One region of the Roseateles sp. FW301-B2 genome, then DNA from elsewhere that is predicted to be linked to it. Evidence: riboswitches for the same ligand, from Rfam matches in the RefSeq annotation. Region 1 holds a riboswitch; the other holds the start of a gene.
The links. A riboswitch is a leader RNA that binds a small molecule or an ion and turns the genes downstream of it on or off. The one in region 1 is predicted to bind thiamine pyrophosphate.

Region 1 (15,505 bases):
TTCAATATTTACGTTGCCCGCAAACGAAAAAGCCGACTCGGCCTGACTGAACTGCTCGCTGCCACTGGTGACGACGATATCGATCGACAGTTGCGGGGCTTCGATCCAGTCCGTATTTGCGCAGCCATCTTGTTTGTTGCCAAGATAGGCAATGAAGACGATGGTGTATTTTCCCGGCGCGACATTCTTTGGGTTCAAATAGACCAACGGGTTGTCGACACCGCCTATCGTGCCAGCAAGATCTTTATGGCTGCTATCACCGATAATGTCAAAACGGCAGGCCGAAATCTGCATATTGGTCACGCCTAGCAGAACCTGGAAATTCGGCTTGCCCTCGATCCCAGCAGCGACGGCGACGCTTTTCGGGGCGCTCATATAGCCCCAGTCACCCTTTATCGCGGTGACCTCCTTGCTCAGGGCGAGTTGGCTGGAATCGATTACGCCAAGCTGCCGTGCTGACACGTTCAACAATGGCATTTGGGGCTGTTTCGGGGCGACGCTCGACAGCGTGAATCCCGTTTGCGGCCAATTCACACTACTGCCCTGCGCCGCTTGCTTCACGACAACCCCCAACTGGTTCAACTGCGCCGGCTGCGGCACGCCCGGGATGGCCACGACAGAGGACAGGCTCATCCGAGGCAGCACCTCGCTCAGCGAGGCACGCTGGGTCGCCACCTGGATCAAGCCGTCTGCAATTTTCTGTGCGCTCATCACGCGCAGCAGGAAGCCCTCATTGCGGTCTGATGCCAGGTAGCTGCCCGGTGCCGGCACGGCAACACCGGCTTCTAGCGTTACGCTGGTGCCCGCAGCATCCACGGAACGGATCTGATTGGCGCTCAGTGTCGTCACCGGTGCGATGACCGAATTTGGCGCTGTGTCGGAGACGCGAACGCTCATTAGGTCACCGACGACCCGCCTGCCATTGGCTTCGGCGACCAACTTGAAGCCATGTGAAATACCAGCGGTCAAACCCGTGATCTTGGCTGACAAGCTGCTTCCGCGGAACTTCAGGGTCTGGCTGGATGGGACAAAGTCGTTCTGCTGTGGATTGGCATGCAGCTCATATACCGCCGCCGCCATAGTGGCGGCGTCCTCCGAGGCTGGCAGCCAACTGGCCGTGGCAACACCGGCCTCGCTGGAGGAGAGCTCCACCAGCTTGGCCGTTAGCGGGGCAGGCGCCTCAACCAGCACGGGGGGAACTGGCGTAGGGCTGTTGCCGGCATCGCCACCAGTATCTGCACCACTGCTTCCAGAGCCGCCGCAAGCGGCCAGTGCGGCCAAAACGAATGCTGCAAGTGCGTGCGCAAGCTGACGGTTCTCAGACATCATGCTTTCTCCCTTCTTAGTATTCGTATCCGAAGGCGATAGACAGTCGGGTACGCCGGGTTCTGCTCGGCGGTTCAACAATCCCCGCCGAGTCGGCGGATGACTGGCCCGCGGCGTGCGTTTCGCGCAGCGCGCTGCACTGGACCAGGATCCCTGCGCCTAATGCCTGGAGCAAGGATGCGCCGACCTGACGCTGGCGGCGGCCCGGCAAATGGCTTGCAAAGTTCAGACTGGGCACCTCTATGCCGGCATCGGCAATCCGGCCCAGCGCCAAGTCGAATTCCACCTGCAATCGCGGCGTCAGATGCGCTTGGATCAGCGCGCCAATCGCGCTGCTGCGCCAGTGAAAATGCTCGCTGTATTGGGTCAGGCCGCGCTCCCATTGCTCACTGCCATACCTGGCATACGGGACCAGTTTCACAGGACCATCAGCGGCGAGAGGGACGCCAAGGCGTACGTCAACGCCCGCGAAGCGTTCGCTGGACCGAGCCCGGTAGGGCTGCAACGAGGCGCCGGCTTGCAAGTACCCCTGGTAGGCGGAATTGCCCTTTTCGCGCCGCAGGCCCAGTTCAAACAGCACGGAGGGAACAGCCTCGTCCTTGCGCGCCAGGCGCGTCCAGCGCAGCCGCACTTGCGTCCCGTGGATGGTTCCGCGCTCCGAATCGAGGGGGCCTTGGGTGACCAGGCCCGCGGCATCGTCTTCTTCGTAGCGCAACGCTGTTGCAACCGGTCCGACCAGGAGCCGCATGTTCGACAGCGCAGTTGCTGCTTCTGTCGACTGCGGCATTGGTTGGCAGTGTGCAGCCAGTGCCTGGAGCAGCGCTAGGCCCAGCATCATGAATCTTGCGCGGCACATTGGACCGAACTCCTGTTCTGGTTTGAAAGAGCTTAGGCTATGTAGGCGCGTCTCGAAGGAATCGCAGGCCATCGCTGCAGGTGGGCAGGCGCGGTCAATGGTCTTGCTTGGTACCGCGCCATTGCCGCGCCGACAAGTCCAGTACGAGCGTGCTGGGCCCCTTGGCTGATTGGTCAAATCACGGTCGGTCGTCCATCCAGCATGCGGTCTGTTGACAGACGCCTTGCCGCGGGTGGCATGGAACGTTGCTCGTGCCGCTGCTGCAGTCATCTCTCCGGGCAAGGCCGGGAGGTCGGACAGGATGTGCCCGATCTGCACGCCTGTGCACTTGCTCTTGCACATCGCACTTGGGTGACCTCGAGCTTAGTGCCCCAAGTGACGCTACTCAAATGCCTGCAGACGCTCTGAATGACAGCGGCGTTCGCCTGCGCAGTGCGAAACATGCCGGCGAGCGCACGCAGCGGGCGAATTGACCAGGGCATGTGTCCAACCTTTCTGAGTGTTAGATCCGTTACGGTCTTTCCAGCATTGCACGGCTTTCGCGAACCATATAGTGTCATTTGTGTCGCGCGAGCGGATGGCGGGCAGAGTGGCTTGCTGTCGCGATGCTTGCAGGGAGAGCAGATGATTCAGGTCGTTTTAGATCCGGGGAGGAACCGCGCCAGGGCGGCCGGCGGATGGGTCTATGGCCGCGGCCGTTATGAGTGCCTGGCGTTGAGTGAGCTTGTGCGTGCGGCGCCGGACGCCATCACTGCCGCGCAACTGCAGGCGGCACTGCGTTCGGCCGGGCAGCGTACGCCGCTTGATCGGACAGGGATTCGGCGCTTGTTCGCGCAACTGGCGATATTGACGGATGCGCTGCTGGGCGAAGGCGCGTTCAGGTCTCGAGTCTTGTGCGCGCCGCGCCACCAGACGATAGGGCCCTGGCGCTGGTCACCACAATCAGGCGAGCAGTGGGCGCTTGGTCAGTGCGACGATGTATCCTCGTTAGCGGATGATGGTGGCGGTGCCTTGTTGGCGAAGGCCGCCATCGTGGCACCCTGCCATGCCGAGACCCAAGCAGGTCTGGCGATGATCAGCGAGTCGGACAGCGATGCGTTGCGTGTCGCGGCCTTGGCGATGGCTGCGGACCGCTTGAGCGCGGAAGGCCGTCTCCGCGACGCCGAGCGGATGCTGCGGTCGGCGCTTCAGCTTGGTTGCTTGACACATGAAATTTGCGGGGTGCTGGAACTGCGGCTGGCGCGCGTGCTGAAGCGATGTGGGCGCTACGGCGAGGCAGCGGAGTTGGCTGCCCTTGTGGCTAGGCGTGCTCGTCGGCGCGGGTTTCCGGACCCCAGTCAGTATGCGCTTGGCCGCCAATTGCAGCGTCGCATTGTCTATGACAGCGACCCGCTAGGCTTCGGTGCGCGTGATCCGGGGGAGGTTCCAGCGGAACTGCTGACATATCCAGATCCTCGTGTGCTGGGTGAATCGGCCAACCTCGAGGCACTTGTAGCTCGCCGCGCGGCGCTGTCCGACTTGGAGCGGGGGGGTGTCGAGTCGGCGCACAGCCAGCTTCGAGAGGCATGGAAGAGCGGCAGCTCCGCACTGTATTGGGCCATCAGCCTGTCGGATCATGAAGCAGCAGAAAACTATGCCTTCAACCTTGGACTGATACAGGCCTCGTTGCACGATTGTGGGGACGGCAATGCGGTGGTCAGGGCCTTTGAAGCCTATCGCTTGGGTCTGCAGATTCGCGATGACTTCATGGTTGGCAAGGACAGTGTCTGGGACCAACTGTTCGTCAGCAACTTGTGGTTGGACCATCCCGAGCGGCGCGCAGAGTTCAATGCGGTATTGAGCTTCGAGCGCTTTCCGCTTGCACGGCCGGAGTTCTATCAGTCGACGTTGCGAGAAGCCAAGCATCTGACGGAGCTTCGTCAGATCATCTTCGCCTGCGTCAACCTGTGGCGCTTCGGAGCAGAAGTCGCCACAGGGCAAGAGGGCGAGGCATTGAAGCGGCTTGCACGCAAGGAATTACGCGAGGCGACGCGCGGACAGGGCAATGTGCTTGATGGTATGCGGCGAAGTCGGCCCTTGATATTTCAGGCGATTCTCGGTGAGTGACTGGGCGGTCTGGTGAGATTGGTTGCTTTGGCCAGTCCGAGCACGGTCAAAGAAAAAGCCCCGCAAGCTTTCACCTGCGGGGCTTTTCTATCTGGCTCCTCGACCTGGGCTCGAACCAGGGACCTACGGATTAACAGTCCGGCGCTCTACCGACTGAGCTATCGAGGAATTGATCGGTACTAAGACTTCAAAGGAAAGCCGCTACGGATACCGAAGCGGCTTCCAAATTCTGTGGCTCCTCGACCTGGGCTCGAACCAGGGACCTACGGATTAACAGTCCGGCGCTCTACCAACTGAGCTATCGAGGAACAGAGCCTCGCATTATAGACTGAATTTTTGGAACCTTACAAGCTGTATTCCAAACTTGCGCGCCAGGTGCGCGGCGCCAGCGGGTAGAGGTAGCTGTGCTCGTACTGGTAGGGCGATTCGCGCCAGGCGCGCTTGTCGGTGAGGTTGTCCACGCCCAGGCGCCAGGTCAGCAGCTGGCGCTGGCCGAGGGCCTGCTCGTAGCGCAGGCCGGCATCCAGGCGCAGCCAGCCGGGAATGCTGATGCTGTTGTCCGGCAGGGCCGCGCGCGGGCCCTCGTAGACGAGGCCGGCGTTCAGTTGCAGGCCGGGCAGTGCGGCAAGGCGCTGGCGGGCATTGAGCTTGATCGAGGTCTCGGCCACGTTGGGGCGCTTGAGCGCATCCAGGCCGGCTATCGAGCTGCCCTCGGTGCGCGCCTTGAGCTTCATGGCGCTGGCAAGCAGGCCGCCGCCGGCCCATTTGATGTCGGCCTGGGCTTCGACGCCGCGATGGTGGGATCTGCCGTCCGCCTGGCGGGTGCAGGTGGCGGTGTCGTCGCAGCTGCCGATGTCGCGCCATTCGGGCTTGCGGATGTCGAACCAGGCGAGCGACCAGTCCACCGTGCTGGAGCCGGCCTTCAGGCCCAGCTCGAACTGGCGGCTGCGCAGCGCCGGCAGGGCCTGGCCGGCATTGGCATAGCGGCTGCGATTGGGCACCACTTCGGACTCGATGCCTTCGCCCCAGCTGCCATAGGCCATCAGCTCGGCGGCCAGGGTGTAGCTCAGGCCCAGCCAGGGTGTGGTGAAGGACTGCTTGTAGTCGGTGGCGCGCGACCCATCGGTGCGCACCGATTCACGGTGCAGCCGGGTATGGCGCAGGCCGGCCCAGGCCTGCCAATCGGCGCCCAGCTGCACGGCATCGCGCAGATAGAGCTCGGTGCTGCGCTCGTCGCGGTTGGTGTTCTCGTCGGTCAGGCTGGGGTCGGCCGGCGTGACCACGTCCTGGTAGATATTGCCCACGCCCGACCAGTTGTAGGCCTGGCGATTGAAGCGTGCCTCATAGCGGCTGAACAGCAGGCCCGTGCTGAGCTCGTGCCGCAGGCCGGCGGTGCTGAACTTGCCGGCCAGCGAGAGGTCCAGGGCATCGCTGTTGCGGCGCTCGCCCTCGCTGCGGAAGTCGTAGCGGTCGAAGTCGCCGTTGCTGCAATAGCGGTCGTAGTTGTTCTCGTTCGAGCAGCCATAGGCGTAGGCGAGGCGGTCGTCGCTCTTGAGCCGCTGGGCGCCCCAATGCGCTTGCGCACGCCAGTCGGCGTTCAGGCGTTGCTGCCAGCGCAGCGAGGCATGGCTGTTGTCGAATACCACCGGCAGCGTCCAGGGCAGGTTGTTGAGGTTGGTGCGCGGGTCGATGGTCTTGGCATCGGGCAGACGGTTGCCCAGCAGGCTGAAGCCGGGCTGGCTGGGCTGCGACTGGCGGTTGAGCTCGAATTCGGCTTCCAGCAGGCTGTCGGCGCCGAGGCGCCAGTCGCCGGCCACCGCCAGCAGGCGGCGCTGGCCATGGGCGCTGTAGAGCTCGGGGCGCAGCTCGGCCGCGCTGGCATTCACGCGCAGGCCAAAGGCCTCGCCGCTGCCGAAGCGCTGGCTCCAGTCCAGTGCTGCCTCGGTCGTGCCTCGCTCGCTGAAGCCGAGGCTGACGTTGAGCAGGTTCGCGGTGGGGCGCTTCACCAGCAGGTTCACCAGGCCGCCGGGCGAGCTGGTGCCCGACTGGATGCCGCTGGTGCCCTTCAGCACCTCGATGCCGGCCTTGTTGCCGAGCGCCAGCGCGGTCTCGGCGTTGATGGGCAGGCCGTCACGGCGGTAGTTGAAGCGGTTGTCCAGGTCGAAGCCGCGAATCTTCAGGTAGGACACATAGCCGGCCGCGTTGTAGGCGTCGCCGATGCTGGCGTCCAGGCTGGTGATGCCGGCCAGGCTGCTGAGGCCGGCGTCGGCCAGGCGCTCGGCATTGATGAGGCTGGCCTGCAGCGGCAGGCGCGCCACCGGCGTCTCGCCAAAGCCGCCGATGCCAACCGGCGCGTCGGCGTTGCGACCGCTCACGGTGACGGTGGGCAGGCTGGTGGAGGATTGGGCCAGGCTCAGCCCACAGCTCAGCGCGGCGGCGCTGGCGATTGCGATACGGGAGAAATGAAATGAATGTGCCATCGTCCTACTCATTCGATGGCAGGGCGGCAAAACAGACGGGGCTGCGAGGCCCTCTTGCTGACTTGCTTCCCTGCGCGAGGATTACCTCAGTCAGGTTCAAAGGGTGTTATCTCAGCCGGCTCATCTGATGAGCCAGCACCCCTAGCGAAGAGCCGCATTCTATCGGCCCGTGAAAACAAAAAGCCCGCTGCTTGAGCGGGCCTTGTGTTGGCGCAACAGCCGGTGCTCAGTCGAACACCGGCGTTTCCACGCCCAGCACCTTGTGCAGCTTGGGGCTGGTGGTGGTGTACTGCAGGTGGATGCGCTTCTCGGGGAAGATGTAGGGCGCGGCGGCAAAGGCGGCCAGCGCGGCCTCGTGGAAGCCCGAGAGGATCAGCTTCTTCTTGCCCGGATAGGTGTTCACGTCGCCCACGGCAAAGATGCCCGGGGTGCTGGTTTCGAACTTCTCGGTGTCGACGACGATCTGCTTGCGCTCCAACGCCAGGCCCCATTCGGCGATCGGGCCCAGCTTGGGGCTGAGGCCGAAGAACACCAGCACCTGGTCGCAGGGCACGACGCGGGTGACGCCGTCACCGCCGGTGACCTTCACGCCCTTCAGCACCTCGTCGCCCTCGTCGATGTCGGTGACCTGGCCGACGATGAACTGCATCTCGTAGTTGTCGCACAGCTCCTTCATCTTGGCCACGCTGGCCGGCGCGGCACGGAAGCCGTCGCGGCGGTGCACCAGGATCACGCTCTCGGCCTTGTTGGCGCTGCCGTCCTCATTGCCGGCGCAGAAGTTCAGCGCCCAGTCGAGTGCCGAGTCGCCACCACCGATCACGATGATGTTCTTGCCGGCGAACTGCGCCGGGTTGCGCACGCGGTAGTGCACCTGGCTGCCTTCGTACTTGTCCAGGCCTTCCACCTTCAGGGTGCGCGGCTGGAACGAGCCCACGCCGCCGGCGATGAAGATGGTCTTGGTGAGGAACTGCGTGCCCTTGGAGGTGGCGACGAAGAAACGGCCGTCGTCCTGCTTCTCGACGGTGGTGACTTCCTGGCCCAGATGGAAGGTCGCGCCAAAGGGCTCGATCTGCTTCATCAGGTTGTCGGTCAGCTCCTTGCCGGTGCACACGGGCACGGCCGGGATGTCGTAGATGGGCTTGTCGGGGTAGAGCTCGATGCACTGGCCGCCCGGGTAGGCGAGCGAGTCGATGATGTGGGCCTTGATCTCCAGCAGGCCGAGTTCGAACACCTGGAACAGGCCGACGGGGCCCGCGCCAACGATGACGGCATCGGTTTCGATCACGCCGGCGTGGCCGGCATTGGAGGCAGCGTGTGTCACTTGGTTTTCCATGGAGGTCAGGGCCCCAGACAAAGGGGCAGGGGACGAAAGTCGTTCAGCGAATCAGCTCGGACAGCTTGTCGGTCCGGTCTTTCCACTCGTCGGCGTCGGGCAGCGAGCCCTTGCGCTTGGTGATGCTGGGCCATTTCTTGGCCAGATCGGCATTGATCTTGATCATGTGCTGCTGGTTGCCCGGCACATCTTCCTCGGGCACGATGGCGTTCACCGGGCACTCGGGGATGCACACCGCGCAGTCGATGCACTCATCGGGGTCGATGGTGAGGAAGTTGGGGCCTTCGCGGAAGCAGTCGACCGGGCAGACATCGACGCAGTCGGTGTACTTGCAGCGGATGCACGATTCGAGGACGACGTGGGTCATGGAGCAGCTCTGATATTTTAAGGGCCCTGGGACGTCAATGGAACTCCCCATTGACGGCAAAGCGCGGATTTTAATCGTTCAAGCTCTGGTGCTGGCGTTGACGGCGCGCAAGCGAGGGCTTTTGTTCCTTGGGAGCGGCCTGGGGCAGGGCCTTGGCGCCCGCGCCCACCGTCACCACGGTGGGCCGGCCGCGGTGCAGCATGGCCGCGGCGGCAAGGCCGGACACTTGGGTGTCGCTGGCCAGCGCATCGGCGCAGCCGGCGCGCGACACCACCGCCACCGGCGTGTCGGCCGGCCAGCCGGCTTCCAGCAGCTTGCGGCCCAGCGCGGCCAGCTGGCGGCCGGCCATGTAGAAGACCTCGGTGTCGGCGCTCTTGAGCGCCTGCAGGTCGCCATCCTTGGTCATCGCGGTGGTCAGGCTGACGCTGCGGCCCAGGCCGCGGCGCGTCAGCGGGCGCTGCAGCTGGGCGGCGGCGGCAATCGCCGCGGTCACGCCGGGCACCACCTCGCTGGCGATGCCCGCTTCGGCCAGCGCCAGCAGCTCTTCTTCCAGCCGGCCGAAGATGCTGGCATCGCCGCCCTTGAGGCGTACCACCAGGGCGTGTTCCTGCGCCTGCTTCACCAGCGCCGCGTTGATGGCGGTCTGGGCGGTGGAGTCGCAGAAGCCGCGCTTGCCCACGTCTAGCCACAGGGCCTGGGGGGCGAACTCGCGCAAGGCCGGGTCGGTGAGGGCGTCGAACAGCACCACGTCGGCCTGCTGCAGCGCACGCGCGCCGCGCAGGGTGATGAGGTCGGCGGCCCCGGGGCCGGCGCTGACGAAGATGACCTTGCCCATGGCTTCTTGCTTACCTGACCAGCAGCGCACCGCTGGTGCGGTTGCTGCTGGGGTCCACCACGATCAGCGCGCCGCCGACGCGGTTGGCCGTGTAGGGCTCCACCGGCAGCGCGGCCTGCAGCTCGATGCGCACATGGCCGATCTCGTTGACGGCCAGTTCATGCGCCTCGGCCTCGGCCAGGCTGTTGACGTCCAGCCGGTGCTCGATCGCGCTGATGCGCGCCTGTACCCAGCGGTTGCCATGGCGCACCCAGTACTTGCGGCCCACCACGGCGGGTTCGGTGTCCAGCCAGGCCAACGTGGCCTCGAAGCTCTGCCGGGGCGTGCTGCTGCCGGGGGTGACGATCCAGTCGCCGCGGCTCACGTCCAGCTGGCGGTCCAGCAGCAGGCCGGCAGATTCGCCCGCCACGCCATGCGCCACCGTCTCGCCGGCCTTGCGCACCTCGGCCACTTTTGCGGTCTGGCCGCTGGGCAGGATCTGCACTTCGTCGCCCGCCTGCACCTGGCCGTGGGCGATGCGACCCCACAGGGTGCGCGGTTGGTGGCCGGTGCCCTCGCCATTGGTGGCGACGTATTGCACCGGGATCAAGAGCTGGCCCTCGACCTTCTCCTGCACCGTGGGCAGGCCTTCCAGCACCTGCAGCAGCGAGGGGCCGTCGTACCAGTCGGCGTCCAGCGGCTGGGTCACGTTGTCGCCACGCAGGGCCGAGACGGGCACGATGGCCGTCACTTCGATACCGGCCGCCTGCGCGAACTTGCGCAGCGCCGCGCTGACCTTGGCATAACCCTCAGCGGGTGCGTCCAGCGCATCGATCTTGTTGATCGCGAACACGATGCTGGGCACGCGCAGCAGATGGGCCAGCAGGCTGTGGCGGCGCGTCTGCGGCAGCAGCGTCACTTCGGCGTCGTCGAGCTTGAGCTTGGTGATGTCCACCAGCACCACGGCGGCATCGCTGCCGGCGGCGGCGGTGACCATATTGCGCGTGTACTGCTCATGGCCGGGCGCATCCGCAATGATGAACTTGCGCGTCTTGGTGGCGAAGTAGCGGTAGGCCACGTCGATGGTGATGCCCTGCTCGCGCTCGGCCTCCAGGCCGTCGGTCAGTAGGGAGAGGTCGATGGGCGCACCGGCGGCGCGCTTCTCCAGCGTATCGAGCTGGTCGGCCAGGATGGCGCGGCTGTCGAACAGCAGGCGGCCGATCAGGGTGCTCTTGCCGTCGTCGACGCTGCCGGCGGTGAGGAAGCGCAGCGCGCGGTGCTGGGTGTCCACGTCTTGTTCGTGGACGACGGAGTTCAGTGCGGCGCTCATCAGAAATAGCCCTCTTTCTTGCGGCGCTCCATCGAAGCGTCGGATGTTCGGTCGTCCATGCGGGTGGCGCCGCGCTCGCTCACCGTCACGGTGAGGGTCTCGGCGACGATGTCGCTGGCGTTGGCGGCGTCGCTCTCCACCGGGCAGGTGCAGGTCATGTCGCCCACGGTGCGAAAGCGCACGGTGGCGCTCTCCACCTGCTCGCCGGGCTCAAGCGGGGTCACCTCGGTGAGCGGCACCAAGAGGCCCTTGCGGCGGATGATGGAACGCTCATGCGCGTAGTAGAGGCTGGGCAGCGGAATGTTCTCGCGGGCCAGGTAGAGCCACACGTCCAGTTCGGTCCAGTTGCTGATCGGGAAGGCACGGAAATGCTCGCCCGGGCGGATGCGGGTGTTGAACAGGTTCCACAACTCGGGGCGCTGCTCCTTGGGCTGCCATTGGCCGAAGCTGTCGCGGTGGCTGAAGATGCGCTCCTTGGCGCGCGCCTTTTCCTCGTCGCGGCGGGCGCCGCCGATCAGCACGTCGAAGCGGTGTTCCTCGATGGCTTCCAAGAGCGTCACCGTCTGGTGGCCGTTGCGCGACTCCAGCGGATGGGCGAGGCGCACAGTGCCGCGTTTGATCGAGTCGTCCATATGCGCCACGATCAGGCGCTCGCCCATCTCGGCGGCGCGCTGGTCACGGAAGGCAATCACCTCGGGGAAGTTGTGGCCGGTGTCCACATGCACCAGCGGGAAGGGCAGCTTGCCCTTGAACTCGTTGCCGGCCACGCGCTGCTTGAAGGCCTTCTCGGCCAGGCGCAGCACCACGCAGGAATCCTTGCCGCCCGAGAACAGCAGGGCCGGGCGCTCGAAGGCCGCGGCCACTTCGCGCAGGATGAAGATGGCTTCTTCTTCCAGATGGTCCAGGTGGCGCTGGTCCACCGTGGGCAGCAGTTTGTTCAGATTCACAGGGGCGTTCATGCCGTGGCTCCCGATTCCTTCAATTCCTCATTTGAATGCGCCTTGTGCAGGCCGCATTCCTTGGCGTTCTCGTCTTCCCACCACCAGCGGCCGGCGCGGAAGTCCTCGCCCACCGCGATGGCACGGGTGCAGGGCGCACAGCCGATGCTGGGCATGAACTGGTCGTGCAGCACGTTGTAAGGCACCTCGAACGTGGAGATGAAGTACCAGACATCGGCCCAGCTCCAGTCCGCCAGGGCATTGACCTTGACGCGGCCTTGCGCGTCCAGCTCGGTGTCGGGCACCTCGGCGCGATTGGCCGATTGCTCGCGGCGCAGGCCGGTGATCCAGGCGCTGCGGCCGTTCAGCATGCGCGAGAGCGGCTCCAGCTTGCGGATGCCGCAGCATTCCTTGCGCAGCGCCAGGCTTTCGTACATCGCGTCGAGGCCGCGGGCGCGCACAAAATGCACCACCGCATCGGCCACGGGTGCGTACACCTCGGCCTTGATGCCGTAGCGCGCCTCGATCTGCGGCAACAGCGCGAGGGTCTCGGGGTGCAGGCGGCCGGTGTCCAGCGTGGCCACGGCGATGGGCAGTTGCAGCTCGGCGATCAGGGCGGTTATCACCATGTCCTCGGCGCCCAGGCTGGTGGATTGCAAGAGGCGGGCGCCATGCTGGCCCCAGGCCTGCTGCAGCAGCTGCTTGGTATGGGCCAGGCGCTCGTCAAAGCCCGCGGTCTTGCGCGCATAGAGGCCGATGGCCGACGACGACGCTGCCACCGGCAAGGCCGACACGCCTGGCAGGCTGCTGACTTCGCCCGTCATGACGCCACCTTGTCGGCAAACACGGGCTTGGGCTCGTTCACATCGCCCTGGTAATGGCGTGGGAAGAAGGCCAGCTGCTGCTGGGCGATCTCAGTGCTTTGATCGGGGCGCAGCTGGGCGGCATCGAAGCCGGTGCGGGCCAGCAGCGGCACCATGTCCACCAGCACCTCGCCTACGGCGCGGATCTCGCCGGCAAAGCGCAGGCGCACGCGCAGCAGGCGCGCCTGGGTGTAGGCGCGGCCATCCACCCACTTGGGGAAGTTCAGCGCCACCAGGGCCAGACGCGGCAGGTCGGCGGCCAGGTCTTCGACATCAACGTCGTTGGGCAATTGCACGCCCACGGCCAGGTTGGCGGGCCAGGTGTCGCGCACCGCATGCCATTGCTCCAGGCTCAGCAGCAGGTGGTCGGCGGCGGCGGGGTGCGAGACCGGGCCATCCTCGCCGGCGCAGCGATGCCATTGGTCGTGGTGGGTGTCGATGAATTTCATGGTGGACTTCTCTTGATCAGGCGGCGGCATCGGCAGCAGCGGGCGCAGCGGTGGAGGAGCGCACGGCGTTGGCGGCATCCTTGAAGGGCAGCGGGCCCACGCGCTTGACGGTGTCGATGAAGCGCTCGCCGCTGTTGCGCTGGCTGCGGTAGGTCTGCACGATGGCTTCGATCACGTCGCCCACCTCGTCGGCGGCGAAGGAGGGGCCGATCACCTTGCCGGGCACGGCAGCGCCGGAGAGGGAGGAGCCGTCGGAGCCGCCCAGCGAGACCTGGTACCACTCCTTGCCGTCCTTGTCGACGCCGAGGATGCCGATATGGCCGCTGTGGTGGTGGCCGCAGCTGTTGATGCAGCCGCTGATGTGCAGGTCGATGTCGCCGATATCGTAGAGCTCGTCCAGATCCTGGAAGCGCTGGGTGATGTCCTCGGCCACCGGGATCGAGCGGGCATTCGCCAGCGCGCAGAAGTCGCCGCCGGGGCAGGCGATCATGTCGGTCAGCAGGCCGATATTGGGGGTGGCAAAGCCGTTCGCCTTGGCGGCCTCGAACACCGCCGGCAGATCGCTTTCGCGTACCCAGGGCAGCAGCAGGTTCTGGTCGTGCGTGACGCGCAGCTCGCCCTGGCTGAACTGGTCGGCGATGGCGGCGGCGGCGTCCATCTGCTGCTCGGTGGCGTCGCCGGGGGCGATGCCCACATGCTTGAGCGAGAGCGTCACGGCACGGTAGCCGCTCAGACGATGGCCATGCACATTGCGCTCCAGCCAGCGCCGGTATGCCACACCTTGAGCACCGGCCTGCACGCCCGCGAAGATGTCCACGCCGGGCACGGCCTGCACGGCGGCCGGCACGATGAAGCTGGCCGCCACGCGGTCCAGCTCGGCCTGCGGGATCAGGTGCTCATGGCCGGCCGGGTCGTCCTGCAGGATCTTGGCGAACTCGGCATTCACGTCGTCGAAGAAGGCCTGGCCCTCGGCCTTCACGAGGATCTTGATGCGGGCCTTGTAGGCGTTGTCGCGGCGGCCGTAGCGGTTGTAGACGCGCACGATCGCCTCGATGTAGACGAGGATCTGCTGCCAGGGCAGGAACTCGCTGATGACCTGGCCGATGATGGGGGTGCGGCCCATGCCGCCACCCACCAGCACCTTGAAGCCGATCTCGCCGGCCTCGTTCCTCAGCAGCTGCAGGCCGATGTCGTGCCAGGCGATGGCGGCGCGGTCCTCGGCGGCGCCGGAGATCGCGATCTTGAACTTGCGCGGCAGGAAGGCGAACTCGGGGTGCAGGGTGCTCCACTGGCGCAGCACCTCGGCATAGGGGCGCGGGTCGATCAGCTCATCGGGGGCCACGCCGGCCAGACCGTCGCTGGTGATGTTGCGGATGCAGTTGCCGCTGGTCTGGATGCCGTGCATGTCCACGTCGGCCAGCAGGTCCATCACATCGGCGGCCTTGGGCAGGGGGATCCAGTTGTATTGCAGGTTCTGGCGCGTCGTGAAGTGGCCGTAGCCGCGGTCGTAGTCGCGTGCGATGCGGGCCAGCTGGCGCAGCTGGGTGCTGCTCAGCACGCCATAGGGCACGGCCACGCGCAGCATGGGGGCGTGGCGCTGCACATACCAGCCGTTCTGCAGGCGCAGCGGGCGGAACTCGTCGTCGCCCAGGGTGCCGGCGAGGTTGCGCTCGAGCTGGTCGCGGAACTGGGCGGCGCGGGCGCGCACGAACTGGCGGTCGAAATCGGTGTAGGCGTACATGGCTTGAACTTAGGAATTCAGTGGATCACTTTCCAGCCGGCCATCAGGAGCGATGCGCACAGCAGGCCGCGGATCACGCCGTCAGGCAGGCGGCGGGTGAGTTGGGCGCCCAGCCAGATGCCGGGCACCGAGCCGATCACCAGGGAAACGAGCAGGATCCAGTCGACATTGCCCAGCATGGCGTGGCCGATGCCGGCCACCAGGGTCAGGGGCACGGCATGGGCGATGTCGCTGCCGACGATGTAGCGGGCTTCCAGGCGCGGGTAGATCAAGAGAATCAGGGTCGCACCGATGGCGCCGGCACCGATCGAGGAGAGCGAGACCAGCACCCCCAGCAAGACGCCCGAGGCCACCGTCAGGGCCGGCTTGCGGCTGTCGGGGATGTGGTGCTCCAGGCGCAGGCCCACGGCCTGCCAGGATTTCTTGAAGGCCACCACCAGGGCGGTCAGGAAGAGCGCAATCCCCAGCGAGAAGGTCAGGGTGCTGGCCCAGCCCTTGGTGATGCCGGTTAAATGCATCAGCGCCACCGTGAGGACGGAGGCCGGGATGCTGCCGGCCAGCAGCAGGCCGGTGATGCGCCACTTCACATGGCCATGGCGGGCATGGGCGACCGAGCCGGACACCTTGGTGAGGGCCGCGAACCAGAGATCGGTGCCGATCGCCAGTGCCGGGCTCAGCTTGAAGACCGAGAGCAGCAGGGGCGTCATCAGCGAGCCGCCGCCCACGCCGGTGATACCGACGATGGCGCCGACGCCAAATCCGCTTGCAATTGCTGTCCAGTCCAAAGCCGCTCCTTAGAGGGCTAGCCTGGTGGCAACCCTAGGTGCCGGACTGTAGTGAGGCTGTTTATATATGCGAACTACAAATTGGTAGATTGCTTATTCTTGAATAAGCATATGCAG
Region 2 (15,505 bases), on a different contig from region 1:
CCCAGGCCCGAGCGCAGCGCGATCATCTCGGCCGCCACCACCACCAGCCAGGCCACGCCGATGCCGATGCGCATGCCGACGATGATCTCGGGCAGCACCGCCGGTATCACCACGCGGCGGAACAGCACCGTGCGCGAGACCCCGAAGTTGGCGGCCGCGCGCAAGTAGCGGCGCTCGATGGTGTGCACGCCCGAGGTGGTCTGCACGATCATCGGGAACACCGAGGAAATGAAGATCAGGAAGATCGGCGAGACATCGCCGACGCCGAACCAGAGGATGGCCAGCGGGATCCAGGCGATCGGCGAGATCGGCCGCAGCATCTGGAAGATCGGGTTGAAGGTGCGGTAGGCGCCGCCCACCCAGCCCATCCACAGGCCCAGCGGGATCGCCACCAGCATTGCCAGGCCGAAGCCGATGCCCACGCGCAGCAGCGAGGCGCTGATGTGCTCCCACAGCGTGCCGTCCTCGGCCAGCTCCCAGGCGCCGGTGAGCACCTGCCAGGGGGTGGGGAAGATGGCGCTCTCGGTGCGCAGCACCACCTGCCACCAGAGGATCACGATGGCCGCGATCACGAGCAGCGGCGGCAGGATCTTGGCCAGCCGTTGATGCGGGGAGCTTGGGTTCACGATAGTTGCTTGATCCAGGCGCGCAGGCGCCAGTTGAGGGTCTCCCAGCCCGGCGCGGGATGGGGTGCGACGATCACGCTCAGCTGCCCGCTGGCATGCGCGGTGCAGGCAAAGCTGTAGCTGGAGGCCACCTCGAAGGGCAGGCGGAAACTCTGGCCGGGCATGATCAGCGCCGGGCCGAACACCTGCGGCACCTCGTCGAGATTGCGCAGCAGCAGCACGTCGTTGGCGCCCAGGGTGAGGTGGATGCGCTCGGGCAGGATCTCGACCTGGTCGCCCGCCATGCGGCGCGCCCAGGTGCCAGCGGGAATCTCGAACAGCTCCTCGCGGTTGGCGGGTGCGAGCGGGGCCAGCGCGGCCCAGCTCAGGCCGGCCACGATCAGCGCCAGGGCCGTGGCGAGAAGGAGGCGCAGCTTCACAGGCTCAGCAGCAGCTGCAGATCGTGCACATAGTCCTTGGGGCCATGGCCGTAGGGCATCATGCCGCGCAGCTTGCCCGCGCGGTCGATCAGGTAGACCGAGGACGAATGGTCCACCGCATAGCCGCCCTTGGTGGCGAGCTTGTTGGCCACCACGCCATAGTTGGCGCGCACCGCCGCCAGGGCCGCGGGCTGGCCGGTGGCGCCGATGAAGCTGGCGTCGTAGGCGGCCAGGTAGCGCTTCATCTGCGCGGCATCGTCGCGCTCGGGGTCCACCGTCACATAGACCACCTGCACCGCCTCGCCGGCCTTGCCCAGCGCCTGGCGCGCCTGCACCAGGGTGCCCAGCGTGATCGGGCAGACCTCGGTGCAATGGGTGAAACCGAACACCAGCAGCACCAGCTTGCCACGGTAGCGGCTGAGCTTGAGCTCGGCGCCATCGGAGCCCTGCAGGCTGAACTCGGGCGCGGCATGCGGGGGCTCGAACACGCCGGCCTTGAGCCGGGGTGTGGCGGCCAGCAAGGGCGTGGCCAGCAGCAGCGCGAACAGGGAGAGCAACAGACGGCGCATCATCATGGCGGGTTCAAAGCGTGATGGCACTGGCCTTGGCCGCCTTGGCAAAGCTCTCGTCCATGTATTTCTCGTAGGGCACCGGGGCCTTGAGCGTGCCGGCCTCGATGGAGAGCTGCATCAGCTCCTCGAACTCGCTGCGTATCATGCGCAGATCGCCGTAGGTGACGCGGTCGGTGGGGTTCTCCATCACGAAGCGGATGATGTTGGGGTCCTGGTTGAAATACTTGCGGCCGGCGGCGATCGTCACCGCCTTGTTGCGGTTGTCCTGCTTCTGGTCCAGCCACTGGCCGGCGCCCAGCACCAGATTCACCAGCTCCTGCACCGCGGGCCGGTTGTCGCGGATCAGCTCCTCGCGCACCGTCAGCACGCAGCAGATGTAGTTGCGCCATTCGTCGCGCGTCATGCGCAGGGCACGCGCATAGCCGGCGCGCTGGGCGGCGGCGCCGAAGGGCTCGCCGGTGCAATAGGCGTCCACCGCCTTGGCATAGAGGGCGGCCGGCATGTCGGGCGGCGCCATCTCGACGATCTGCACGTCCTTGGGCGTCATGCCCTCGCGCGCCAGCATCTTGCGCAGGAACAGGAAGTCCACCGCAAAGCGGCTCGGTATCGCGATGCGCTTGCCGGTCAGGTCCTTGAACTTCTGATAGGGCGAATCGCTGCGCACCATGATGACGGCGCCCGAGCGATGGCCCAGCGAGACGATCTTCACCGGGATCTTCTTGTCCGCCAGGTCCATCACCAGCGGCGCCAGCATATAGGCCGCCTGGATGCGGCCCGTCATCAGCGATTCCTTGATCTCGGGCCAGCCGTTGTACTTGCTGTACTCGAAGGCATGCTTGCCGCCGGCGGTCTGGTTGGCCACGCAGGCCACCGGCAGGGTGAGGTTGCAGGTCACCGGCAGGCCCCCCACCAGCAAGGGCGCGGCGGCGGCCCGGGCCGGCAGCGTGGGCAGCGCCAGGGCCGCGGCGCCGCACAGCAGCTGGCGGCGCGCCAGGCCTTGGATGTGATGAGGGTCGGGTGCTTGCATGGGCTGGCTTCGGGTGCGTGCGCGCATTTTCCGACAGGGCCGCGCCGGCGGGCAGGCGGAAGACCACTAGGGCGACTAGGGCGACAAGGCCGCGGCGCCGTCGCGCGCGTCCGCCCAGGCCTTGCGGCGCAGGCCATCGGACTCGCCGCTGCTCTCCATCTCCTGCAGCACGGCGGTGAGCGCCGGCAGCAGCTGCGCATGGCTGCGGTGCAGCACCGGGTAGAGTGAGCTGCTGTACAGCGGCGCCGCCAGCGCCACCAGCCCTTCCAGCTGGGCCGGCCGCAAGGGCGCCTGCCCGGAGGCCAGGGTCAGCAGACCGATGTCGACCACGCGCAGGCGCAGCAGGCGCAGCACGTCGTCGGGCGTGGTGGCCTCGACGCGCCGCGCCACCTCGCCGAGCAGCTGTTCGAGCAAGAGGATGCCGCGCTGGTGCGCCACCCGCAGCGGGCGCAGCTCGGCCATGTCATGCGGCTGCAGGGCCGCGTCGCCGACGAAGCCCCAGACCTCGACGCGCGAGATCGCCACCGGCACCAGCAGGAGCTGGGGGCGCTGATCGACGATGCTCGCGATGCGCAGGGGCTCGCCATCCAGCTGGCCCAGCTCGGTGAGGCGCAGCGAACGGCGCAGCGGCAAGGGCTCGAACTCCAGCAACTGCCCGAGCCGCTCGAAGGCCCGCCTGAGCACCGCCCGCCCGGCCGGCGCCAGGCCGCTGCGGTCGTTGCTGTCGGTGGCAAAGCGCCAGCGCTGCGGCGCGGCCCAGGCCTGCCGCGAGGCCGCCGGTAGCAGCCCGATCAAGAACATGCGCCGAGGCGCGCTGAGCTGCATGGCGGCCCTTCCGTGACGATGCCTGCGGTTGTTCTTTTTCTCCCTGCGGTGGCCCATGCATTCTGAACCCGGCGCGGGGCAAAGAACAGGGGCGCCGAGCGCCGTAAACTGCCGCGCCACACCCGACCTTGAGAGCCGCGCATGACCGCCACCGCGTCCGCCCATGAACTGGCCACTCGTTTCTGGGCCACCGCGAATGCCGCCGACTGGCCAGCATTCGCCGCCCTGCTCGACCCCGAGCTGGTCTACGAGGTACCGCAGACACGCGAGCGCGTGTGCGGCCGCGCTGCCATGACGGAGTTCTTCCGTACCTGGCCGGGCAGCTGGCAGGTCGAACTGCTGCAGCTGATCGCCGACGAAAAGTCGGCCGTGACGGTGTTCGATTTCGTCACGCCCAGCGAGCGCATGCGCGGCATCACCTTGTTCGCCGTCGAGGCCGGCTTGATCACCAAGCTGACCGACTACTGGCCCGAGGATTACGAGCCGCCGGCGCGGGCCACCGCGGTGGTGCAACGCTACTGACCGAGCCGCAGGGCCTGCTGGCAGCGTTCATCCCGTCCGGCGGACCGGCGCACTTACCATGGCGGCCAAGATCGATCTCCGGAACTCCCGCATGCATGACCGCCAGGCGCTGGACGCCATCTATGCCCATGTGCAGCCCCTGCTGGGCCAGGGCCGCGTGGCCGATTACATCCCCGAGCTGGCCCATGTGCCGCGCGAGCAGTTCGGCATGGCCATCGTCAAGCTGGACGGCGAGGTGCTGCAGGTAGGCGCGGCCGAACAGCGCTTTTCCATCCAGAGCATCTCCAAGCTCTTCGCCCTGGTGCTGGCGCTGCAGAGCGAGGGCGAGGCGCTGTGGCAACGCGTTGGCCGAGAGCCTTCGGGCACGCCCTTCAATTCCCTGGTGCAGCTGGAGGCTGAGGGCGGCAAGCCCCGCAACCCCTTCATCAATGCCGGCGCTCTGGTGGTGACCGATGTGCTGTGCAGCCGCTTCGCCACGCCCGAGAACGCGCTGGTGGGCCTGATGCGCCGGCTCAGCGGCAACGCGGCGCTGGACTACAACCTCAAAGTGGCCCAGTCCGAACGCCGCCACAGCGATCGCAATGCGGCCATGGCGCATTTCATCGCCAGCTTCGGCCGCCTGGCCAATCCGGTCGATCGCGTGCTGGATGCCTATTGCAGCCAATGCTCGATCGAGATGAACTGCGTAGAGCTGGCGCGTGCGGCTCTCTTGTTGGCCCAGCATGGCAGCGTGCCGCACAGCGGCGAGCGGCTCCTGACGCCCAGCCTCGCCAAGCGCATCAGCGCCCTGATGCTGACCTGCGGCACCTATGACGCGGCGGGTGACTTCGCCTTCCGCGTCGGGCTGCCGGCCAAGAGCGGCGTGGGCGGTGGCATCGTCGCGCTGATACCTGGGCGCTGCGGCATCTGCGTCTGGTCGCCGGGCCTGGACGAGACCGGCAACTCGCTGGCGGGCACGGCAGCGCTGGAGATGTTCACGACCCTCACCGAGCGATCGATCTTCTGAGCGCGACCTGGGCGTACTCAGCGCCGCAGGTCCTCCGCCAGTTCCAGCCCACGCACCAGGCACAGGGCGGCAGCCCCGCTGGCCTGGGCCGCCTGCAGGCGCTCACGCGTGGTGATGCCGCCTATGCCCACCACCGGCCGCCCCGCCATGCGCACCCACCAGGCCAGGTTGTCCAGGCCCTGCGGCTGCCAGGGCATCTGCTTGGTGCTGGTGGCCCAGAGCGGCCCGCAGGCGATGTAGTGCGGCGCCAGGCCGCGTGCGCGCGCCAGCTCCCAGAGGCTGTGGCTGGAAATACCCAGGCGCACATCGGGCTGCAGCAGGCGTGCGCGCGCCGCGGCGGGCAGGGCGGCCCAATCCTCCTGCCCCAGGTGCAGGGCGCGCGCGCCGCAGTCCAGCGCCAGCTGCCAGTGATCGTTGATCCAGAGCCGTGCCCGGCCCTGCTGCGCGCCCCGCAGCGCTTGCTCGATGGCGCCGCGCAGCGGGACGGCGGCATCCGCCTGCTTGATGCGCAGCTGGATCTGGCTGAAGCGCCCGCCCGAGGCCAGCTCGGCCACGCGGCCGGCGTCCTCGGTGATGGCGTAGAGCCCGGGCCGGAAATCCGCGGGTGGCAGCTCGCCACGCAAGACCTGGCCCCAGCGCGCCGGCGCGAACTCGTCGCCAAAGCCCATCACCGGCATGGCGCTTGGGTCCTGCATGAAGCCCGGATGGGGACGCACCGGGCCGGCACCGGCACCGGCGGCATAGCCGTCGCGCACCGCGGTCCAGCTGAGCATCTTGGCCAGCAGCACCGCGTCGGGCAGCGGGAAGCCACGCGCCAGGGCCGCAGCGGCGGCGCTGGCGAAGCTGCAGCCGCTGCCATGGTGGTGGGTGGAGGGCAGGCGCGGCAGGGATAACCAGCCATCGGCCAGTTCGCTGGCAAGCCAATCGAGGGCCAGGTCTTGCGCGGCCGGGTCGGGTGTGTCGCCGCCGGTCACGCAGCAGGCCTGGGCGCCCAGCGCGCGCAGCGCGCGTGCCAGTTCCGGCTCGGAACCTGCCTGCGGCGCGAGGCCCAGCAGGCGTTCGGCCTCGCGGCGATTCGGCGTGACGAGGGTGGCGCGCGGCAGCAGCAGCTCGCGGTAGGCGGCGATCAGGGCGGCGTCGGCAAAGGCGGCGCCGCCGGCGCTGGCGCCCAGCACCGGGTCCACCACCAGATCCACCCTGCCATCGCGGCGCAGCGCGTCCACCGTGCGCGCCACCGCTTCCACGGCGTCCACGCTGGCCAGCAGGCCAGTCTTGATGACGCGCGGGCGCAGGTCGGCGGCCAGCGCGCCCAACTGGCTGTCGATCTCGACACGCGTCAGCGCATGCACCGCCAGCACGCCGCGCGAATGCTGGGCCGTGACGGCCGCCACCACCGGGCACAGATGCACGCCCAGGGCGGCGGCGGCGCGCTGGTCGGCGCTCAGGCCGGCGCCGCCCCCGCTGTCGGTGCCGGCCACGGACCAGATGATGGGCGGAGCCGGGTCTTGCTGCCAATCAGCGTTGCTGGCCCAGGGCGAAGGCAGGCAGGGGTGCGGCTGGCTCATGACAGCACAAAGGCATGGCCGCTCACCGGCGTCGAGGGCACGGCGAAGTCCTGCGCCGGCATCACGCCTGCCAGCCAGGCCTGGCGGCCGGCGCGCACCGCGTCGCGGAAGGCGTGAGCCATGCGCACCGGGTCGCGCGCCTGCGCCACCGCCGAGTTCAGCAGCACCGCGTCATAACCCAGCTCCATGGCCTGGGCCGCGTGCGAGGGCGCGCCCAGGCCGGCGTCGACGATCAGCACGGCCTCCGGCAGGCGCTCGCGCAGCGTGCGCAGGGCCCAGGGGTTGAGCAGGCCCTGGCCCGAGCCGATCGGCGCGCCCCAGGGCATCAGCACGGCGCAGCCGGCGTCCAGCAGGCGGCGGCACAGCACCAGATCGTCGGTGCAATAGGGCAGCACGGTGAAGCCCAGCTTCACCAACTCGCTGGCCGCGGCCAGCAGCTCGAAGGGATCGGGCTGCAGGGTGTGCTCGTCGCCGGTGACCTCCAGCTTGATCCAGGCGGTGTCGTAAAGCTCGCGCGCCATGCAGGCCAGCTGCACCGCCTCGGCGGCACTGCGGCAGCCGGCGGTGTTGGGCAGCAGGCGCGCGCCCTGGGCGCGCGCGGCCGCCAAGGCCATGGCCACGAAGCCGTTGTCGCCCCCCTGGGCGCTGCGCTTCAGGCCCACGGTGAGCAGCTGGGTTTGCGAGGCCTTCACCGCCTCGGCCAGCAGCTGCGGGTTCGGGTAACCGGCGGTGCCGAGCAGGAAGCGGCTGGCGAGCGGGACGCCGGCGATTTCAAAGCTGTCCGTCATGGGTTCAGCCTCCTACGATGGGTTGGAACAACAGCACCTGGTCGCCCTCGGCGAGCATGGTGCCGGGTCTTGCCTCGCGCGCCACGAAGCGGCCGTTCACCGCCGTGGCCACGCTCCGCGGCTCGCGTTGCAGCAAGGCCAGCAGCTCGGCCAGATTGCTGCCGGCCGGCAGCTCGCGGGGCTGCTCGTCGATCAGGATCTGGATGTTCATGGCAGGCTTGCCAGCTGGGTTTGCGTCAGCAGGCGCTGCACCAGGGCGGGCGCTAGCAGCCAGCCATGGCGGAACAGGCCGTTGAGCTGGATCAGGCCGGGCGCGCTGTGCGCATGCGGGCGGTGGTGGGGCAGGGCGGGGCGCAGATTGCGGTCCAGCCGCGTGATGCGGGCCTCGCCCAGCTGCGGCATCAGGCTGTGGGCCGCGGCCATCAACTCCACCGCGCTCTGCAGGCTGACGGGCGAGCGGTCCTCGCTCTCGATCTCGCTGGCGCCGATCAGCAGCTCATCTGCGCTGCGCGGCACCAGGTAGACGCAATGGCGCGGGTGCATCAGCCTCAGCGGCCGGCGCAGGCCATGCCCGGCCAGTTCCAGCGTCAGCACCTCGCCGCGCACGCCGCGCAGCGGCAGGGTGGGGCGGGCGCCGAGGCCGCGCGTGTCGATGGCCCAGTCGGCGTGGACCTGCTCGCCGTCGCCGAGTGCGATCCGACCGGCCTGGACCTCGGCCACCGGGCGCTGCCAATGCCACTGCACGCCAGCCGCCGAGCCGTGCAGCGCCTGCATGGCCTGCAGCGGATGGATCAGCCCCTCGCCGGGCAGCAGCCAGGCCTGCGGGCCGGCGGGCAGCGCCGGCTCCAGCTCGCGCAGCTGGGCCGCGCTGAGCGGCTGCGGCGTCGGGAAGGATGAGAGGTCCGCGCCGGCCTGCTGCAGGCGCTGCAGCACGCGCGCCGCGGCGCCCTGGTCGGGGCGGTGCGCCAGCAGCAGGCTGCCCTCGGTCTGCAGGCGCACCGGCTGATGCAGCGCGGCGACGATGGCGGGCCACAGGCGCAGCGATTGCCAGCCGAGCACCGCCACCTCGGCCTCGGCGCGGTCCAGCTCGGCCAGCGGGCTGAGCATGCCGGCGGCCGTGAAGGCGGCGGCGCCCTGGCCATCGAGGGCGGGCGCGGGGCCGGGGCCGGCGTCCCAGACCCGCACCTCATGGCCGGCGCGCGCGAGCGCCCAGGCGAACAGGCGGCCGGCCAGGCCGGCGCCGGCGATGGCGATCGTCTTCGCCATCTCAGGCCTTCGCGATTGGGATGTAGAGCTCGCTGCCCTGCGCCTTGAACTCGGCGCTCTTGGCTTCCATCCCGGCCGCCATGCCCTCGGCGTATTCACGCACATCCTGCGTGATCTTCATCGAGCAGAACTTGGGCCCGCACATGGAGCAGAAGTGGGCCACCTTGGCGCTGTCCTTGGGCAAGGTCTCGTCGTGGAACTCGCGCGCGGTCTCGGGGTCGAGGCCGAGGTTGAACTGGTCCTGCCAGCGGAATTCGAAGCGTGCCTTGGAGAGCGCGTCGTCGCGGGCGCGGGCACCGGGGTGGCCCTTGGCGATATCGGCCGCGTGGGCGGCGATCTTGTAGGCCATCAGGCCGGCCTTGACGTCGTCGCGGTTCGGCAGGCCCAGATGTTCCTTGGGCGTGACGTAGCAGAGCATGGCGCAGCCGAACCAGCCGATCATGGCCGCGCCGATGCCCGAGGTGATGTGGTCGTAGCCGGGCGCGATGTCGGTGGTCAAGGGGCCGAGCGTGTAGAAGGGCGCCTCGTCGCAGTGCTTGAGCTGCTCGGTCATGTTCGCCTGGATCATGTGCATGGGCACATGGCCGGGGCCCTCGATCATGGTCTGCACATCGTGCTTCCAGGCGACTTTGGTGAGCTCGCCCAGGGTGCGCAGCTCGGCGAACTGGGCTTCGTCGTTGGCGTCGGCCAGCGAGCCGGGGCGCAGACCGTCGCCCAGCGAGAAGCTGACGTCGTAGGCCTTCACGATCTCGCAGATCTCTTCGAAATGCGTGTAGAGGAAGTTCTCCTGGTGGTGGGCGATGCACCACTTCGCCAGGATGGAGCCGCCGCGCGAGACGATGCCGGTGCGGCGCTTCACCGTCATGGGCACGAAGGGCAGGCGCACGCCGGCGTGGATGGTGAAGTAGTCGACCCCCTGCTCGGCCTGCTCGATCAAGGTGTCGCGGAACAGCGCCCAGGTGAGGTCCTCGGCCACGCCACCTACCTTTTCAAGTGCCTGGTAGATGGGCACGGTGCCGATCGGCACCGGGCTGTTGCGGATGATCCAGTCGCGCGTGGTGTGGATGTTGCGGCCGGTGCTGAGGTCCATCACCGTGTCGGCGCCCCAGCGCGTGCTCCACACCAGCTTCTCCACCTCTTCCTCGATGCTGGACGTGACCGCCGAGTTGCCGATATTGGCGTTCACCTTGACGAGGAAGTTGCGGCCGATCGCCATCGGCTCCAGCTCGGGGTGGTTGATATTGGCCGGGATGATGGCGCGGCCGCGCGCCACCTCGTCGCGCACGAACTCGGGCGTGATGATGGCCGGGATGCTGGCGCCGAAGGCATGGCCGGCCAGGCGCGCCTCGCGCTCGGCATCGGCCTGGTATTCCTGCATCCAGGCGTGACGCTGGTTCTCGCGGATCGCCACGTACTCCATCTCGGGCGTGACGATGCCGCGGCGCGCGTAGTGCAGCTGGGTCACGTTGGCGCCAGGCTTGGCGCGGCGTGGCTGGCGCTGCAGGCCGGCGCTGAGGGCCTGCAGCCTGAGCTGCTGGGCCTGGTCGCGCAGGCCGTCGTCGATCAGCTGGATGCGACGGCCCTCGTAGGCCTCGGTATCGCCACGCGCTTCCACCCAGGCGGCGCGCGGGGCGGGCAGGCCGCGGTGCACGTCGATGCTGGCGCTGGCGTCGGTATAGGGCCCGGAGGCGTCGTAGACGGTGACGACCTCGCCGTTCGTGAGCGCGATGGCGCGCATCGGCACGCGCAGCTCGGGGTGCAGCTCGCCCGGCAGGTACTGCTTGCTGGAGCCGGGCAGGGGCTCGCGGGTCAATTGGATGTTGTCGCTGAGCCCTTCAAGGCCTGCGTCGCTCACGCTGTTCATGCTCGTCTTCCTCCGGTCGGTGCAACAAGGACTCCGGAGGTCGGACTCAAGCAGGCGGACGGACGGGCGCGCGGGGCGGCCTGAGGCCCGCGCGGGCGGGCATGCAGACAAGCTCTTCTTACGCCGGTACGAGCCGGATCAAGTTCAGCGGGTCCGTGGCTTCCACCACATCTCAGCCCGGTGCATCGTTGCGACGCACGGCAGGGCTCCCCGGAGCGAGGCGCGAGTATAGGCGGCAAGCGTGAAGACTTTGACGGGGCTGCGGGCAAACCCTTGGCCAGGGCGGCCGGGGGCGCTGCGTACACTCCGGGCGCTCACCGTCCCGCATGCCCGTCAAAAGCTGGGCCGCCGGCGGGCTCTCGACGAAGGAATGGAACGATGAACGGCTCCTTGTCTGCATTGCGCATGTGCCGTCTGGCCTTGGCGCTGGGCCTTGCCGCCGCGACGCTGGGTGTTGCCGCTCAGCAGCTCGGGGACCTTGAGAAGAAGTCTTCCCTCAGCGATGCCGATCGGGCCAAGCGCGACGCCGACAAGGTGTTCCAGTGGATCAAGTTCAACGCCGACAAGGCGCCCGCCAAGCCCGTCGCGCCTGCGCCCGCACCGGCCAAGCCGGCCGCACCGGTGGCCAAGGCCGCGCCGCGGCACGAGTCACCGGCGCCCAGCCCCAAGGCCGAGGAGCTGCAGAACAAGCCCGAGCCTGCCGTGGCCACTGCGGCGAGCAGCAGCAGCCCGGCGCCCGAGCCGGTTCAGCTGGCCACCGCGAGCCCCAAGCTGAATCCCCCGCCGCCCGCCGCCGTGGCGCCCGCAGCGGCGCCCGAGCCCGAACCCGAGGTGGCGCTGAAGCTGATCAACAAGGTCGAGCCGGAGATCCCGCGCCAGCTGCTCAGCAGCGTGCGCAACGGCCTGGTGGTGGTGAAGTTCACTGTCGAGCCGAATGGCGCGGTGAGCGGGGCCGAGGCCATCAAGAGCTCGCACCGCAAGCTCTCGGTGGCGGCCATCGATGCCGTCAACCAATGGCGCTTCGCGCCGATCCCGCGCTCGCGCGAGGTCAGTGTGGAGATCGGCTTTCAGGCTGAGTAGCCTTGCAACTGGCCAGCGTGGCCGCCATCGCCTCGATGAAGACGCGGCTGCGCAGCGGCATCAGGCGGCGCTCGGGGAACACCGCCCAGCAGGCCACCGGCGGCAGGCACCAGTCGGGCAGCACGCGTAGCAGCTCGCCGCGTTCCACATAGGGTTGGGCGAAATGCTCGCCCACCGCGGTGATGCCCAGGCCGGCGCAGGCCATGCGCAGAAGCATGTCGGGCGCATTCACCAGGGTGCGCTGCTCGGGCACGCCTTGCCAGCGTTGCGCCTCGGCGCCCTCGCCGCCTTCCCCACGCATGAGTGTCCAGGGCACGGGCTCGCCGGTGCGGCCCAGAATCATCAGCCCCTGCATGCTGCTCAGCGCCTCTGGCAGCTGCGGCTCGCCATGGCGCTGCAGATAGGCCGGTGAGGCGTAGAGCCCGTTGCTGAACAGGGCCAGGCGGCGCGCCGCCAGCTGCGAATCGTCGGGCAGGCTGCCCATGCGCACCGCGAGGTCGAAGCCCTCGGCAATCAGGTCCACGCGGCGCGGCGAGAGGTCCAGTTCCAGCTGCACCTCGGGATAGTCCAGCACGAAGCGGCTCAGCATCTGGTCCAGCGCCTGGTTGGCAAAGTCGCCCGGCATCGAGACGCGCAGCCGCCCGGTGGGGCGCTGCTGGCGATGCAGGGCCAGGGCGAGGGCGCCGTCCACCTCGGCGGCCAGCACGCGTGCATGTTCCAGCACGCCTTGGCCGAATTCGGTCAGCGCCAGCCGGCGCGTGCTGCGCTGCAATAGCTTCTCGCCCAGACGCTGCTCCAGCGCGGCGATGCGGCGCGACACGGTGGACTTGGGCAGTTGCACTCGGTCGGCCGCGCGGCTGAAGCTGCCGGCCTCCATCACACGCGCAAACAGCAGCAGATCGTCAGCGTCCAGACTCATGGCATTGTTCCATTGGTGGAACGATCATATCCATTCTGGCGTCTTCCGATGCTTCGCTGCGATCAATACAGTTCATCCATGGTCTTTCGCAAGACCCGATCAGCAAACCAACGGAGCCCCCAGATGAACATCCTGCAAATCAATTCCAGCGCCCGCCGTGTTCAAGACGGCCAGGGTTCCTTCTCCACCCGCCTGGCGACCGAGCTGGTCGAGGGTCTGCAACAGGCCCAGCCCGGTGCCAGCCTGCAGGTGCGCGACCTGGCGCAGCAAGCCCATCCGGTGCTGGACGAGGCGGCCCTGCAAGCCCTGTTCACCCCGGCCGAGCAGCGCAGCGCGGCGCAGGCCGAGCGCGTGGCCCTGGACGATGGCCTGATTGCCCAGATCCAGGCGGCCGATGTGGTGGTGCTGGGCGTGCCGATGATCAACTTCGGCGTGCCCAGCCAGCTGAAGAACTGGATCGACGCGATCTCGCGGGCCCGCGTCACCTTCCGCTACACCGAGAACGGCCCCGAGGGCCTGCTCACCGGCAAGAAGGTCTATGCGGTGCTGACGCGCGGCGGCCTGCACCGCGACCGCCCCAGCGACACCGTCGTGCCCTATCTGCGTACCGTGCTGGGCTTCCTGGGCATGAGCGACGTCGAGTTCATTTATGCCGAAGGCCTGGGCATGGGCCCGGAGGCCGAGGCGCAAGGCCTGGCCTCGGCGCGTGCCCAGATCCAGCAGCTGCTGCAACCGCAAGCGGCCGAGCCTGCTACCGTCTGACCCTGAATGCATTGACCACGGAGAACGCCATCATGACTGCCGCCACGATCACCACCGTTCTGCAACAGCCTCGCCAGGTCGAGCGGCTGATCGCCGGCCAGCCCACCAGCGATGGCGCGGGCGTCAAGCTCACCCGCGTGCTGACGCAGAACCTGCAGCGCCGCCTCGATCCCTATCTGATGCTGGACGCCTTCGGTTCGGACCAGGCCGACGACTACATCGCCGGCTTCCCCGACCATCCGCACCGCGGCTTCGAGACCATCACCTATATGCTGGAAGGCCGCATGCGCCACCGCGACTCCGCCGGCCATGAGGGCCTGCTGGGCAATGGCGGCGTGCAGTGGATGACGGCCGGGCGCGGCGTGATCCATTCGGAGCTGCCCGAGCAGGAAGAGGGCCGCATGGAAGGCTTCCAGCTCTGGCTCAACCTGCCGGCCAAGGACAAGATGCGCGCGCCCTGGTACCGCGACATTCCCTCGGCCGAAATCCCCGAGTGGCATGGCGAGGGCGCCAGCGTGCGCGTGATCGCCGGCGCCAGCCGGGGCGTGCAGGGGGCGGTGCAGCGCGAGGGCACCGAGCCGGTGTATCTGGACATCCATCTGCAGCCGGGGGTCAGGTTTGAACAGGCGCTGCCGGACACGCACAACGCCTTCGTCTACGTCTACCGTGGCGGCGTGCAGTTCGGCTCGGGTTGCACCGTGCCGGCCCAGCGCATGGCGATCCTGGCCAATACCGCGGGCAGCGATGGCGTGGCCTTCACGGCCGGCGAGGCGGGTGCGCGCCTGCTGCTGATCGCCGGCAAGCCGCTCAACGAGCCGATCGCGCAGTACGGCCCCTTCGTGATGAATACCGAGGCCGAGCTGATGCAGGCGGTGCGTGACTTCCAGACCGGCAAGCTGGCCTGAGGCTTTGACGCTTGTCAGTGAAACAGGGCGCGCGGCCAAGTTAGGGATGGTTGTTGCGGCGGGGGCTGCTTAGGGTCAGGGCTTGCCACTTGGAGCCCTCTATGCAGCCGATGCCCCTCCTGCGCGCCCGCTGGGTCGCCCCCGCTCTGCTCACCCTGGCCCTTGCCCAGGGCGCTTCCGCCGCCACCATCAACAGCGTCTTCACGCCGCTGGGCGGCAACAGCTGGACAGTGGACTTCACCGTGCTGGCCGATGGCACGCCGGCCAGCCTGTCCGGCTTCACCGTGTTCTTTCCCGAGACCGACTTCAGCAATCTGCTTGTACAGGGATCGCCGGTCAGCTGGGACAGCCTGGTCGTGCAGCCGGATACCGGCATCCCGGCGGCCGGCTACTTCGACAGCGTGATGCTGAACCGCTCGCTGGGCCTGACCGCGGGGCAGTCGCAGGGCGGCTTTGTCGTCAAGTTCGATTACCAGGGCGCCGCGGCGCCGGGCAGTCTGCAGTTTGAGATCACCGATGAGAACTTCCAGCTGCTGGCCAGCGGCCAGACCGCGGTGGTGCCCGAGCCCGCCACCTGGGCGCAGCTGTTCGGCGGCCTGGGCCTGCTCGCCCTGCTGGCACGCCGGCGCGCCGACGGGAGCCGCTCGTGAGCGCCGGGCTGATCGCACGCAGCCTGCAGGGCCTGGTCTGCGGCGCGGCGCTGTTGCTGGCCGCCTGCGGAGGCGGTGAGAGTCAAGACCTGACCCCGATGCGGCCGCAGGCCACGCAGGCGCGCATCCAGGCCGTCGCGGCCGCCAGCGCCTCGGTGGTCTCGCTCACCAAGGTCGGCGAGACGCGCGTGGGGCGCACGGTCTACGACTATGTCTTCAAGATCACGGTGCTCAACGGCGCCCAGGCGCAGACGGCGCTGACGGCCAAGCTGGTGGGCAGCGGCGCCGGCACCACGGTGCTCGATGGCGACGTCAATGTCGGCGATATCGCCGCGAATGCCAGCGCCACGCCGGCTGACACCATCACCCTGCGCCAGGACCGGCTGCTGCCCTTCCTGCCGGCGCAACTGGTGTGGCAGTTCGCGGCCGCGCCGCCAGTGGCCGCGCCGGCCAGCATAGCGCTGGAGCTGAGCCAGTTGGTCGCGGGCGCCGGTACGGCGGTGGGCATCATGCCGACCGTGCTCGACACCGATGGCAAGGCCATGAACCCCTTGCCGGCGATTAGCTACCAGGTGTTGCGCCCGGCGGAGGGCGTGGAGGGTGCGACGCCCGCGGTGGCCGGCCTGCAACTGCAGAGCGCCGCCGACACGCGTGGCGGCTTCACCCTGGTGGCCACGGTGGATGGCACGGCCATCAGCGTGCAACAGCC

Region 2: another riboswitch for thiamine pyrophosphate. It lies ahead of thiC (phosphomethylpyrimidine synthase ThiC); the one in region 1 lies ahead of AC3WQY_RS00085 (TonB-dependent siderophore receptor).

The regions. Positions count from the first base shown of each region.
Region 1 covers NZ_JBYTBE010000001.1:14,097-29,601, forward strand. The annotation lists gene AC3WQY_RS00060 (PKD domain-containing protein) at 1-1,329, opposite strand, end outside; gene AC3WQY_RS00065 (hypothetical protein) at 1,343-2,164, opposite strand; gene AC3WQY_RS00070 (hypothetical protein) at 2,807-4,288, shown strand; tRNA gene AC3WQY_RS00075 (tRNA-Asn) at 4,381-4,456, opposite strand; tRNA gene AC3WQY_RS00080 (tRNA-Asn) at 4,521-4,596, opposite strand; gene AC3WQY_RS00085 (TonB-dependent siderophore receptor) at 4,633-6,768, opposite strand; TPP riboswitch at 6,819-6,921, opposite strand; gene AC3WQY_RS00090 (NAD(P)/FAD-dependent oxidoreductase) at 6,995-8,101, opposite strand; gene fdxA (ferredoxin FdxA) at 8,145-8,468, opposite strand; gene cobA (uroporphyrinogen-III C-methyltransferase) at 8,539-9,303, opposite strand; gene AC3WQY_RS00105 (sulfate adenylyltransferase subunit 1) at 9,314-10,612, opposite strand; gene cysD (sulfate adenylyltransferase subunit CysD) at 10,612-11,571, opposite strand; gene AC3WQY_RS00115 (phosphoadenylyl-sulfate reductase) at 11,568-12,374, opposite strand; gene AC3WQY_RS00120 (DUF934 domain-containing protein) at 12,371-12,862, opposite strand; gene AC3WQY_RS00125 (nitrite/sulfite reductase) at 12,879-14,603, opposite strand; gene AC3WQY_RS00130 (sulfite exporter TauE/SafE family protein) at 14,621-15,388, opposite strand.
Region 2 covers NZ_JBYTBE010000006.1:85,202-100,706, forward strand. The annotation lists gene AC3WQY_RS06320 (ABC transporter permease) at 1-626, opposite strand, end outside; gene AC3WQY_RS06325 (cupredoxin domain-containing protein) at 623-1,045, opposite strand; gene AC3WQY_RS06330 (SCO family protein) at 1,042-1,620, opposite strand; gene AC3WQY_RS06335 (ABC transporter substrate-binding protein) at 1,628-2,644, opposite strand; gene AC3WQY_RS06340 (hypothetical protein) at 2,720-3,469, opposite strand; gene AC3WQY_RS06345 (nuclear transport factor 2 family protein) at 3,611-3,991, shown strand; gene AC3WQY_RS06350 (glutaminase) at 4,083-4,997, shown strand; gene AC3WQY_RS06355 (bifunctional hydroxymethylpyrimidine kinase/phosphomethylpyrimidine kinase) at 5,015-6,562, opposite strand; gene AC3WQY_RS06360 (thiazole synthase) at 6,559-7,350, opposite strand; gene thiS (sulfur carrier protein ThiS) at 7,355-7,561, opposite strand; gene AC3WQY_RS06370 (FAD-dependent oxidoreductase) at 7,558-8,616, opposite strand; gene thiC (phosphomethylpyrimidine synthase ThiC) at 8,618-10,480, opposite strand; TPP riboswitch at 10,579-10,703, opposite strand; gene AC3WQY_RS06380 (TonB family protein) at 10,859-11,560, shown strand; gene AC3WQY_RS06385 (LysR family transcriptional regulator) at 11,529-12,479, opposite strand; gene AC3WQY_RS06390 (FMN-dependent NADH-azoreductase) at 12,603-13,241, shown strand; gene AC3WQY_RS06395 (pirin family protein) at 13,274-14,146, shown strand; gene AC3WQY_RS06400 (PEP-CTERM sorting domain-containing protein) at 14,248-14,796, shown strand; gene AC3WQY_RS06405 (hypothetical protein) at 14,793-15,505, shown strand, end outside.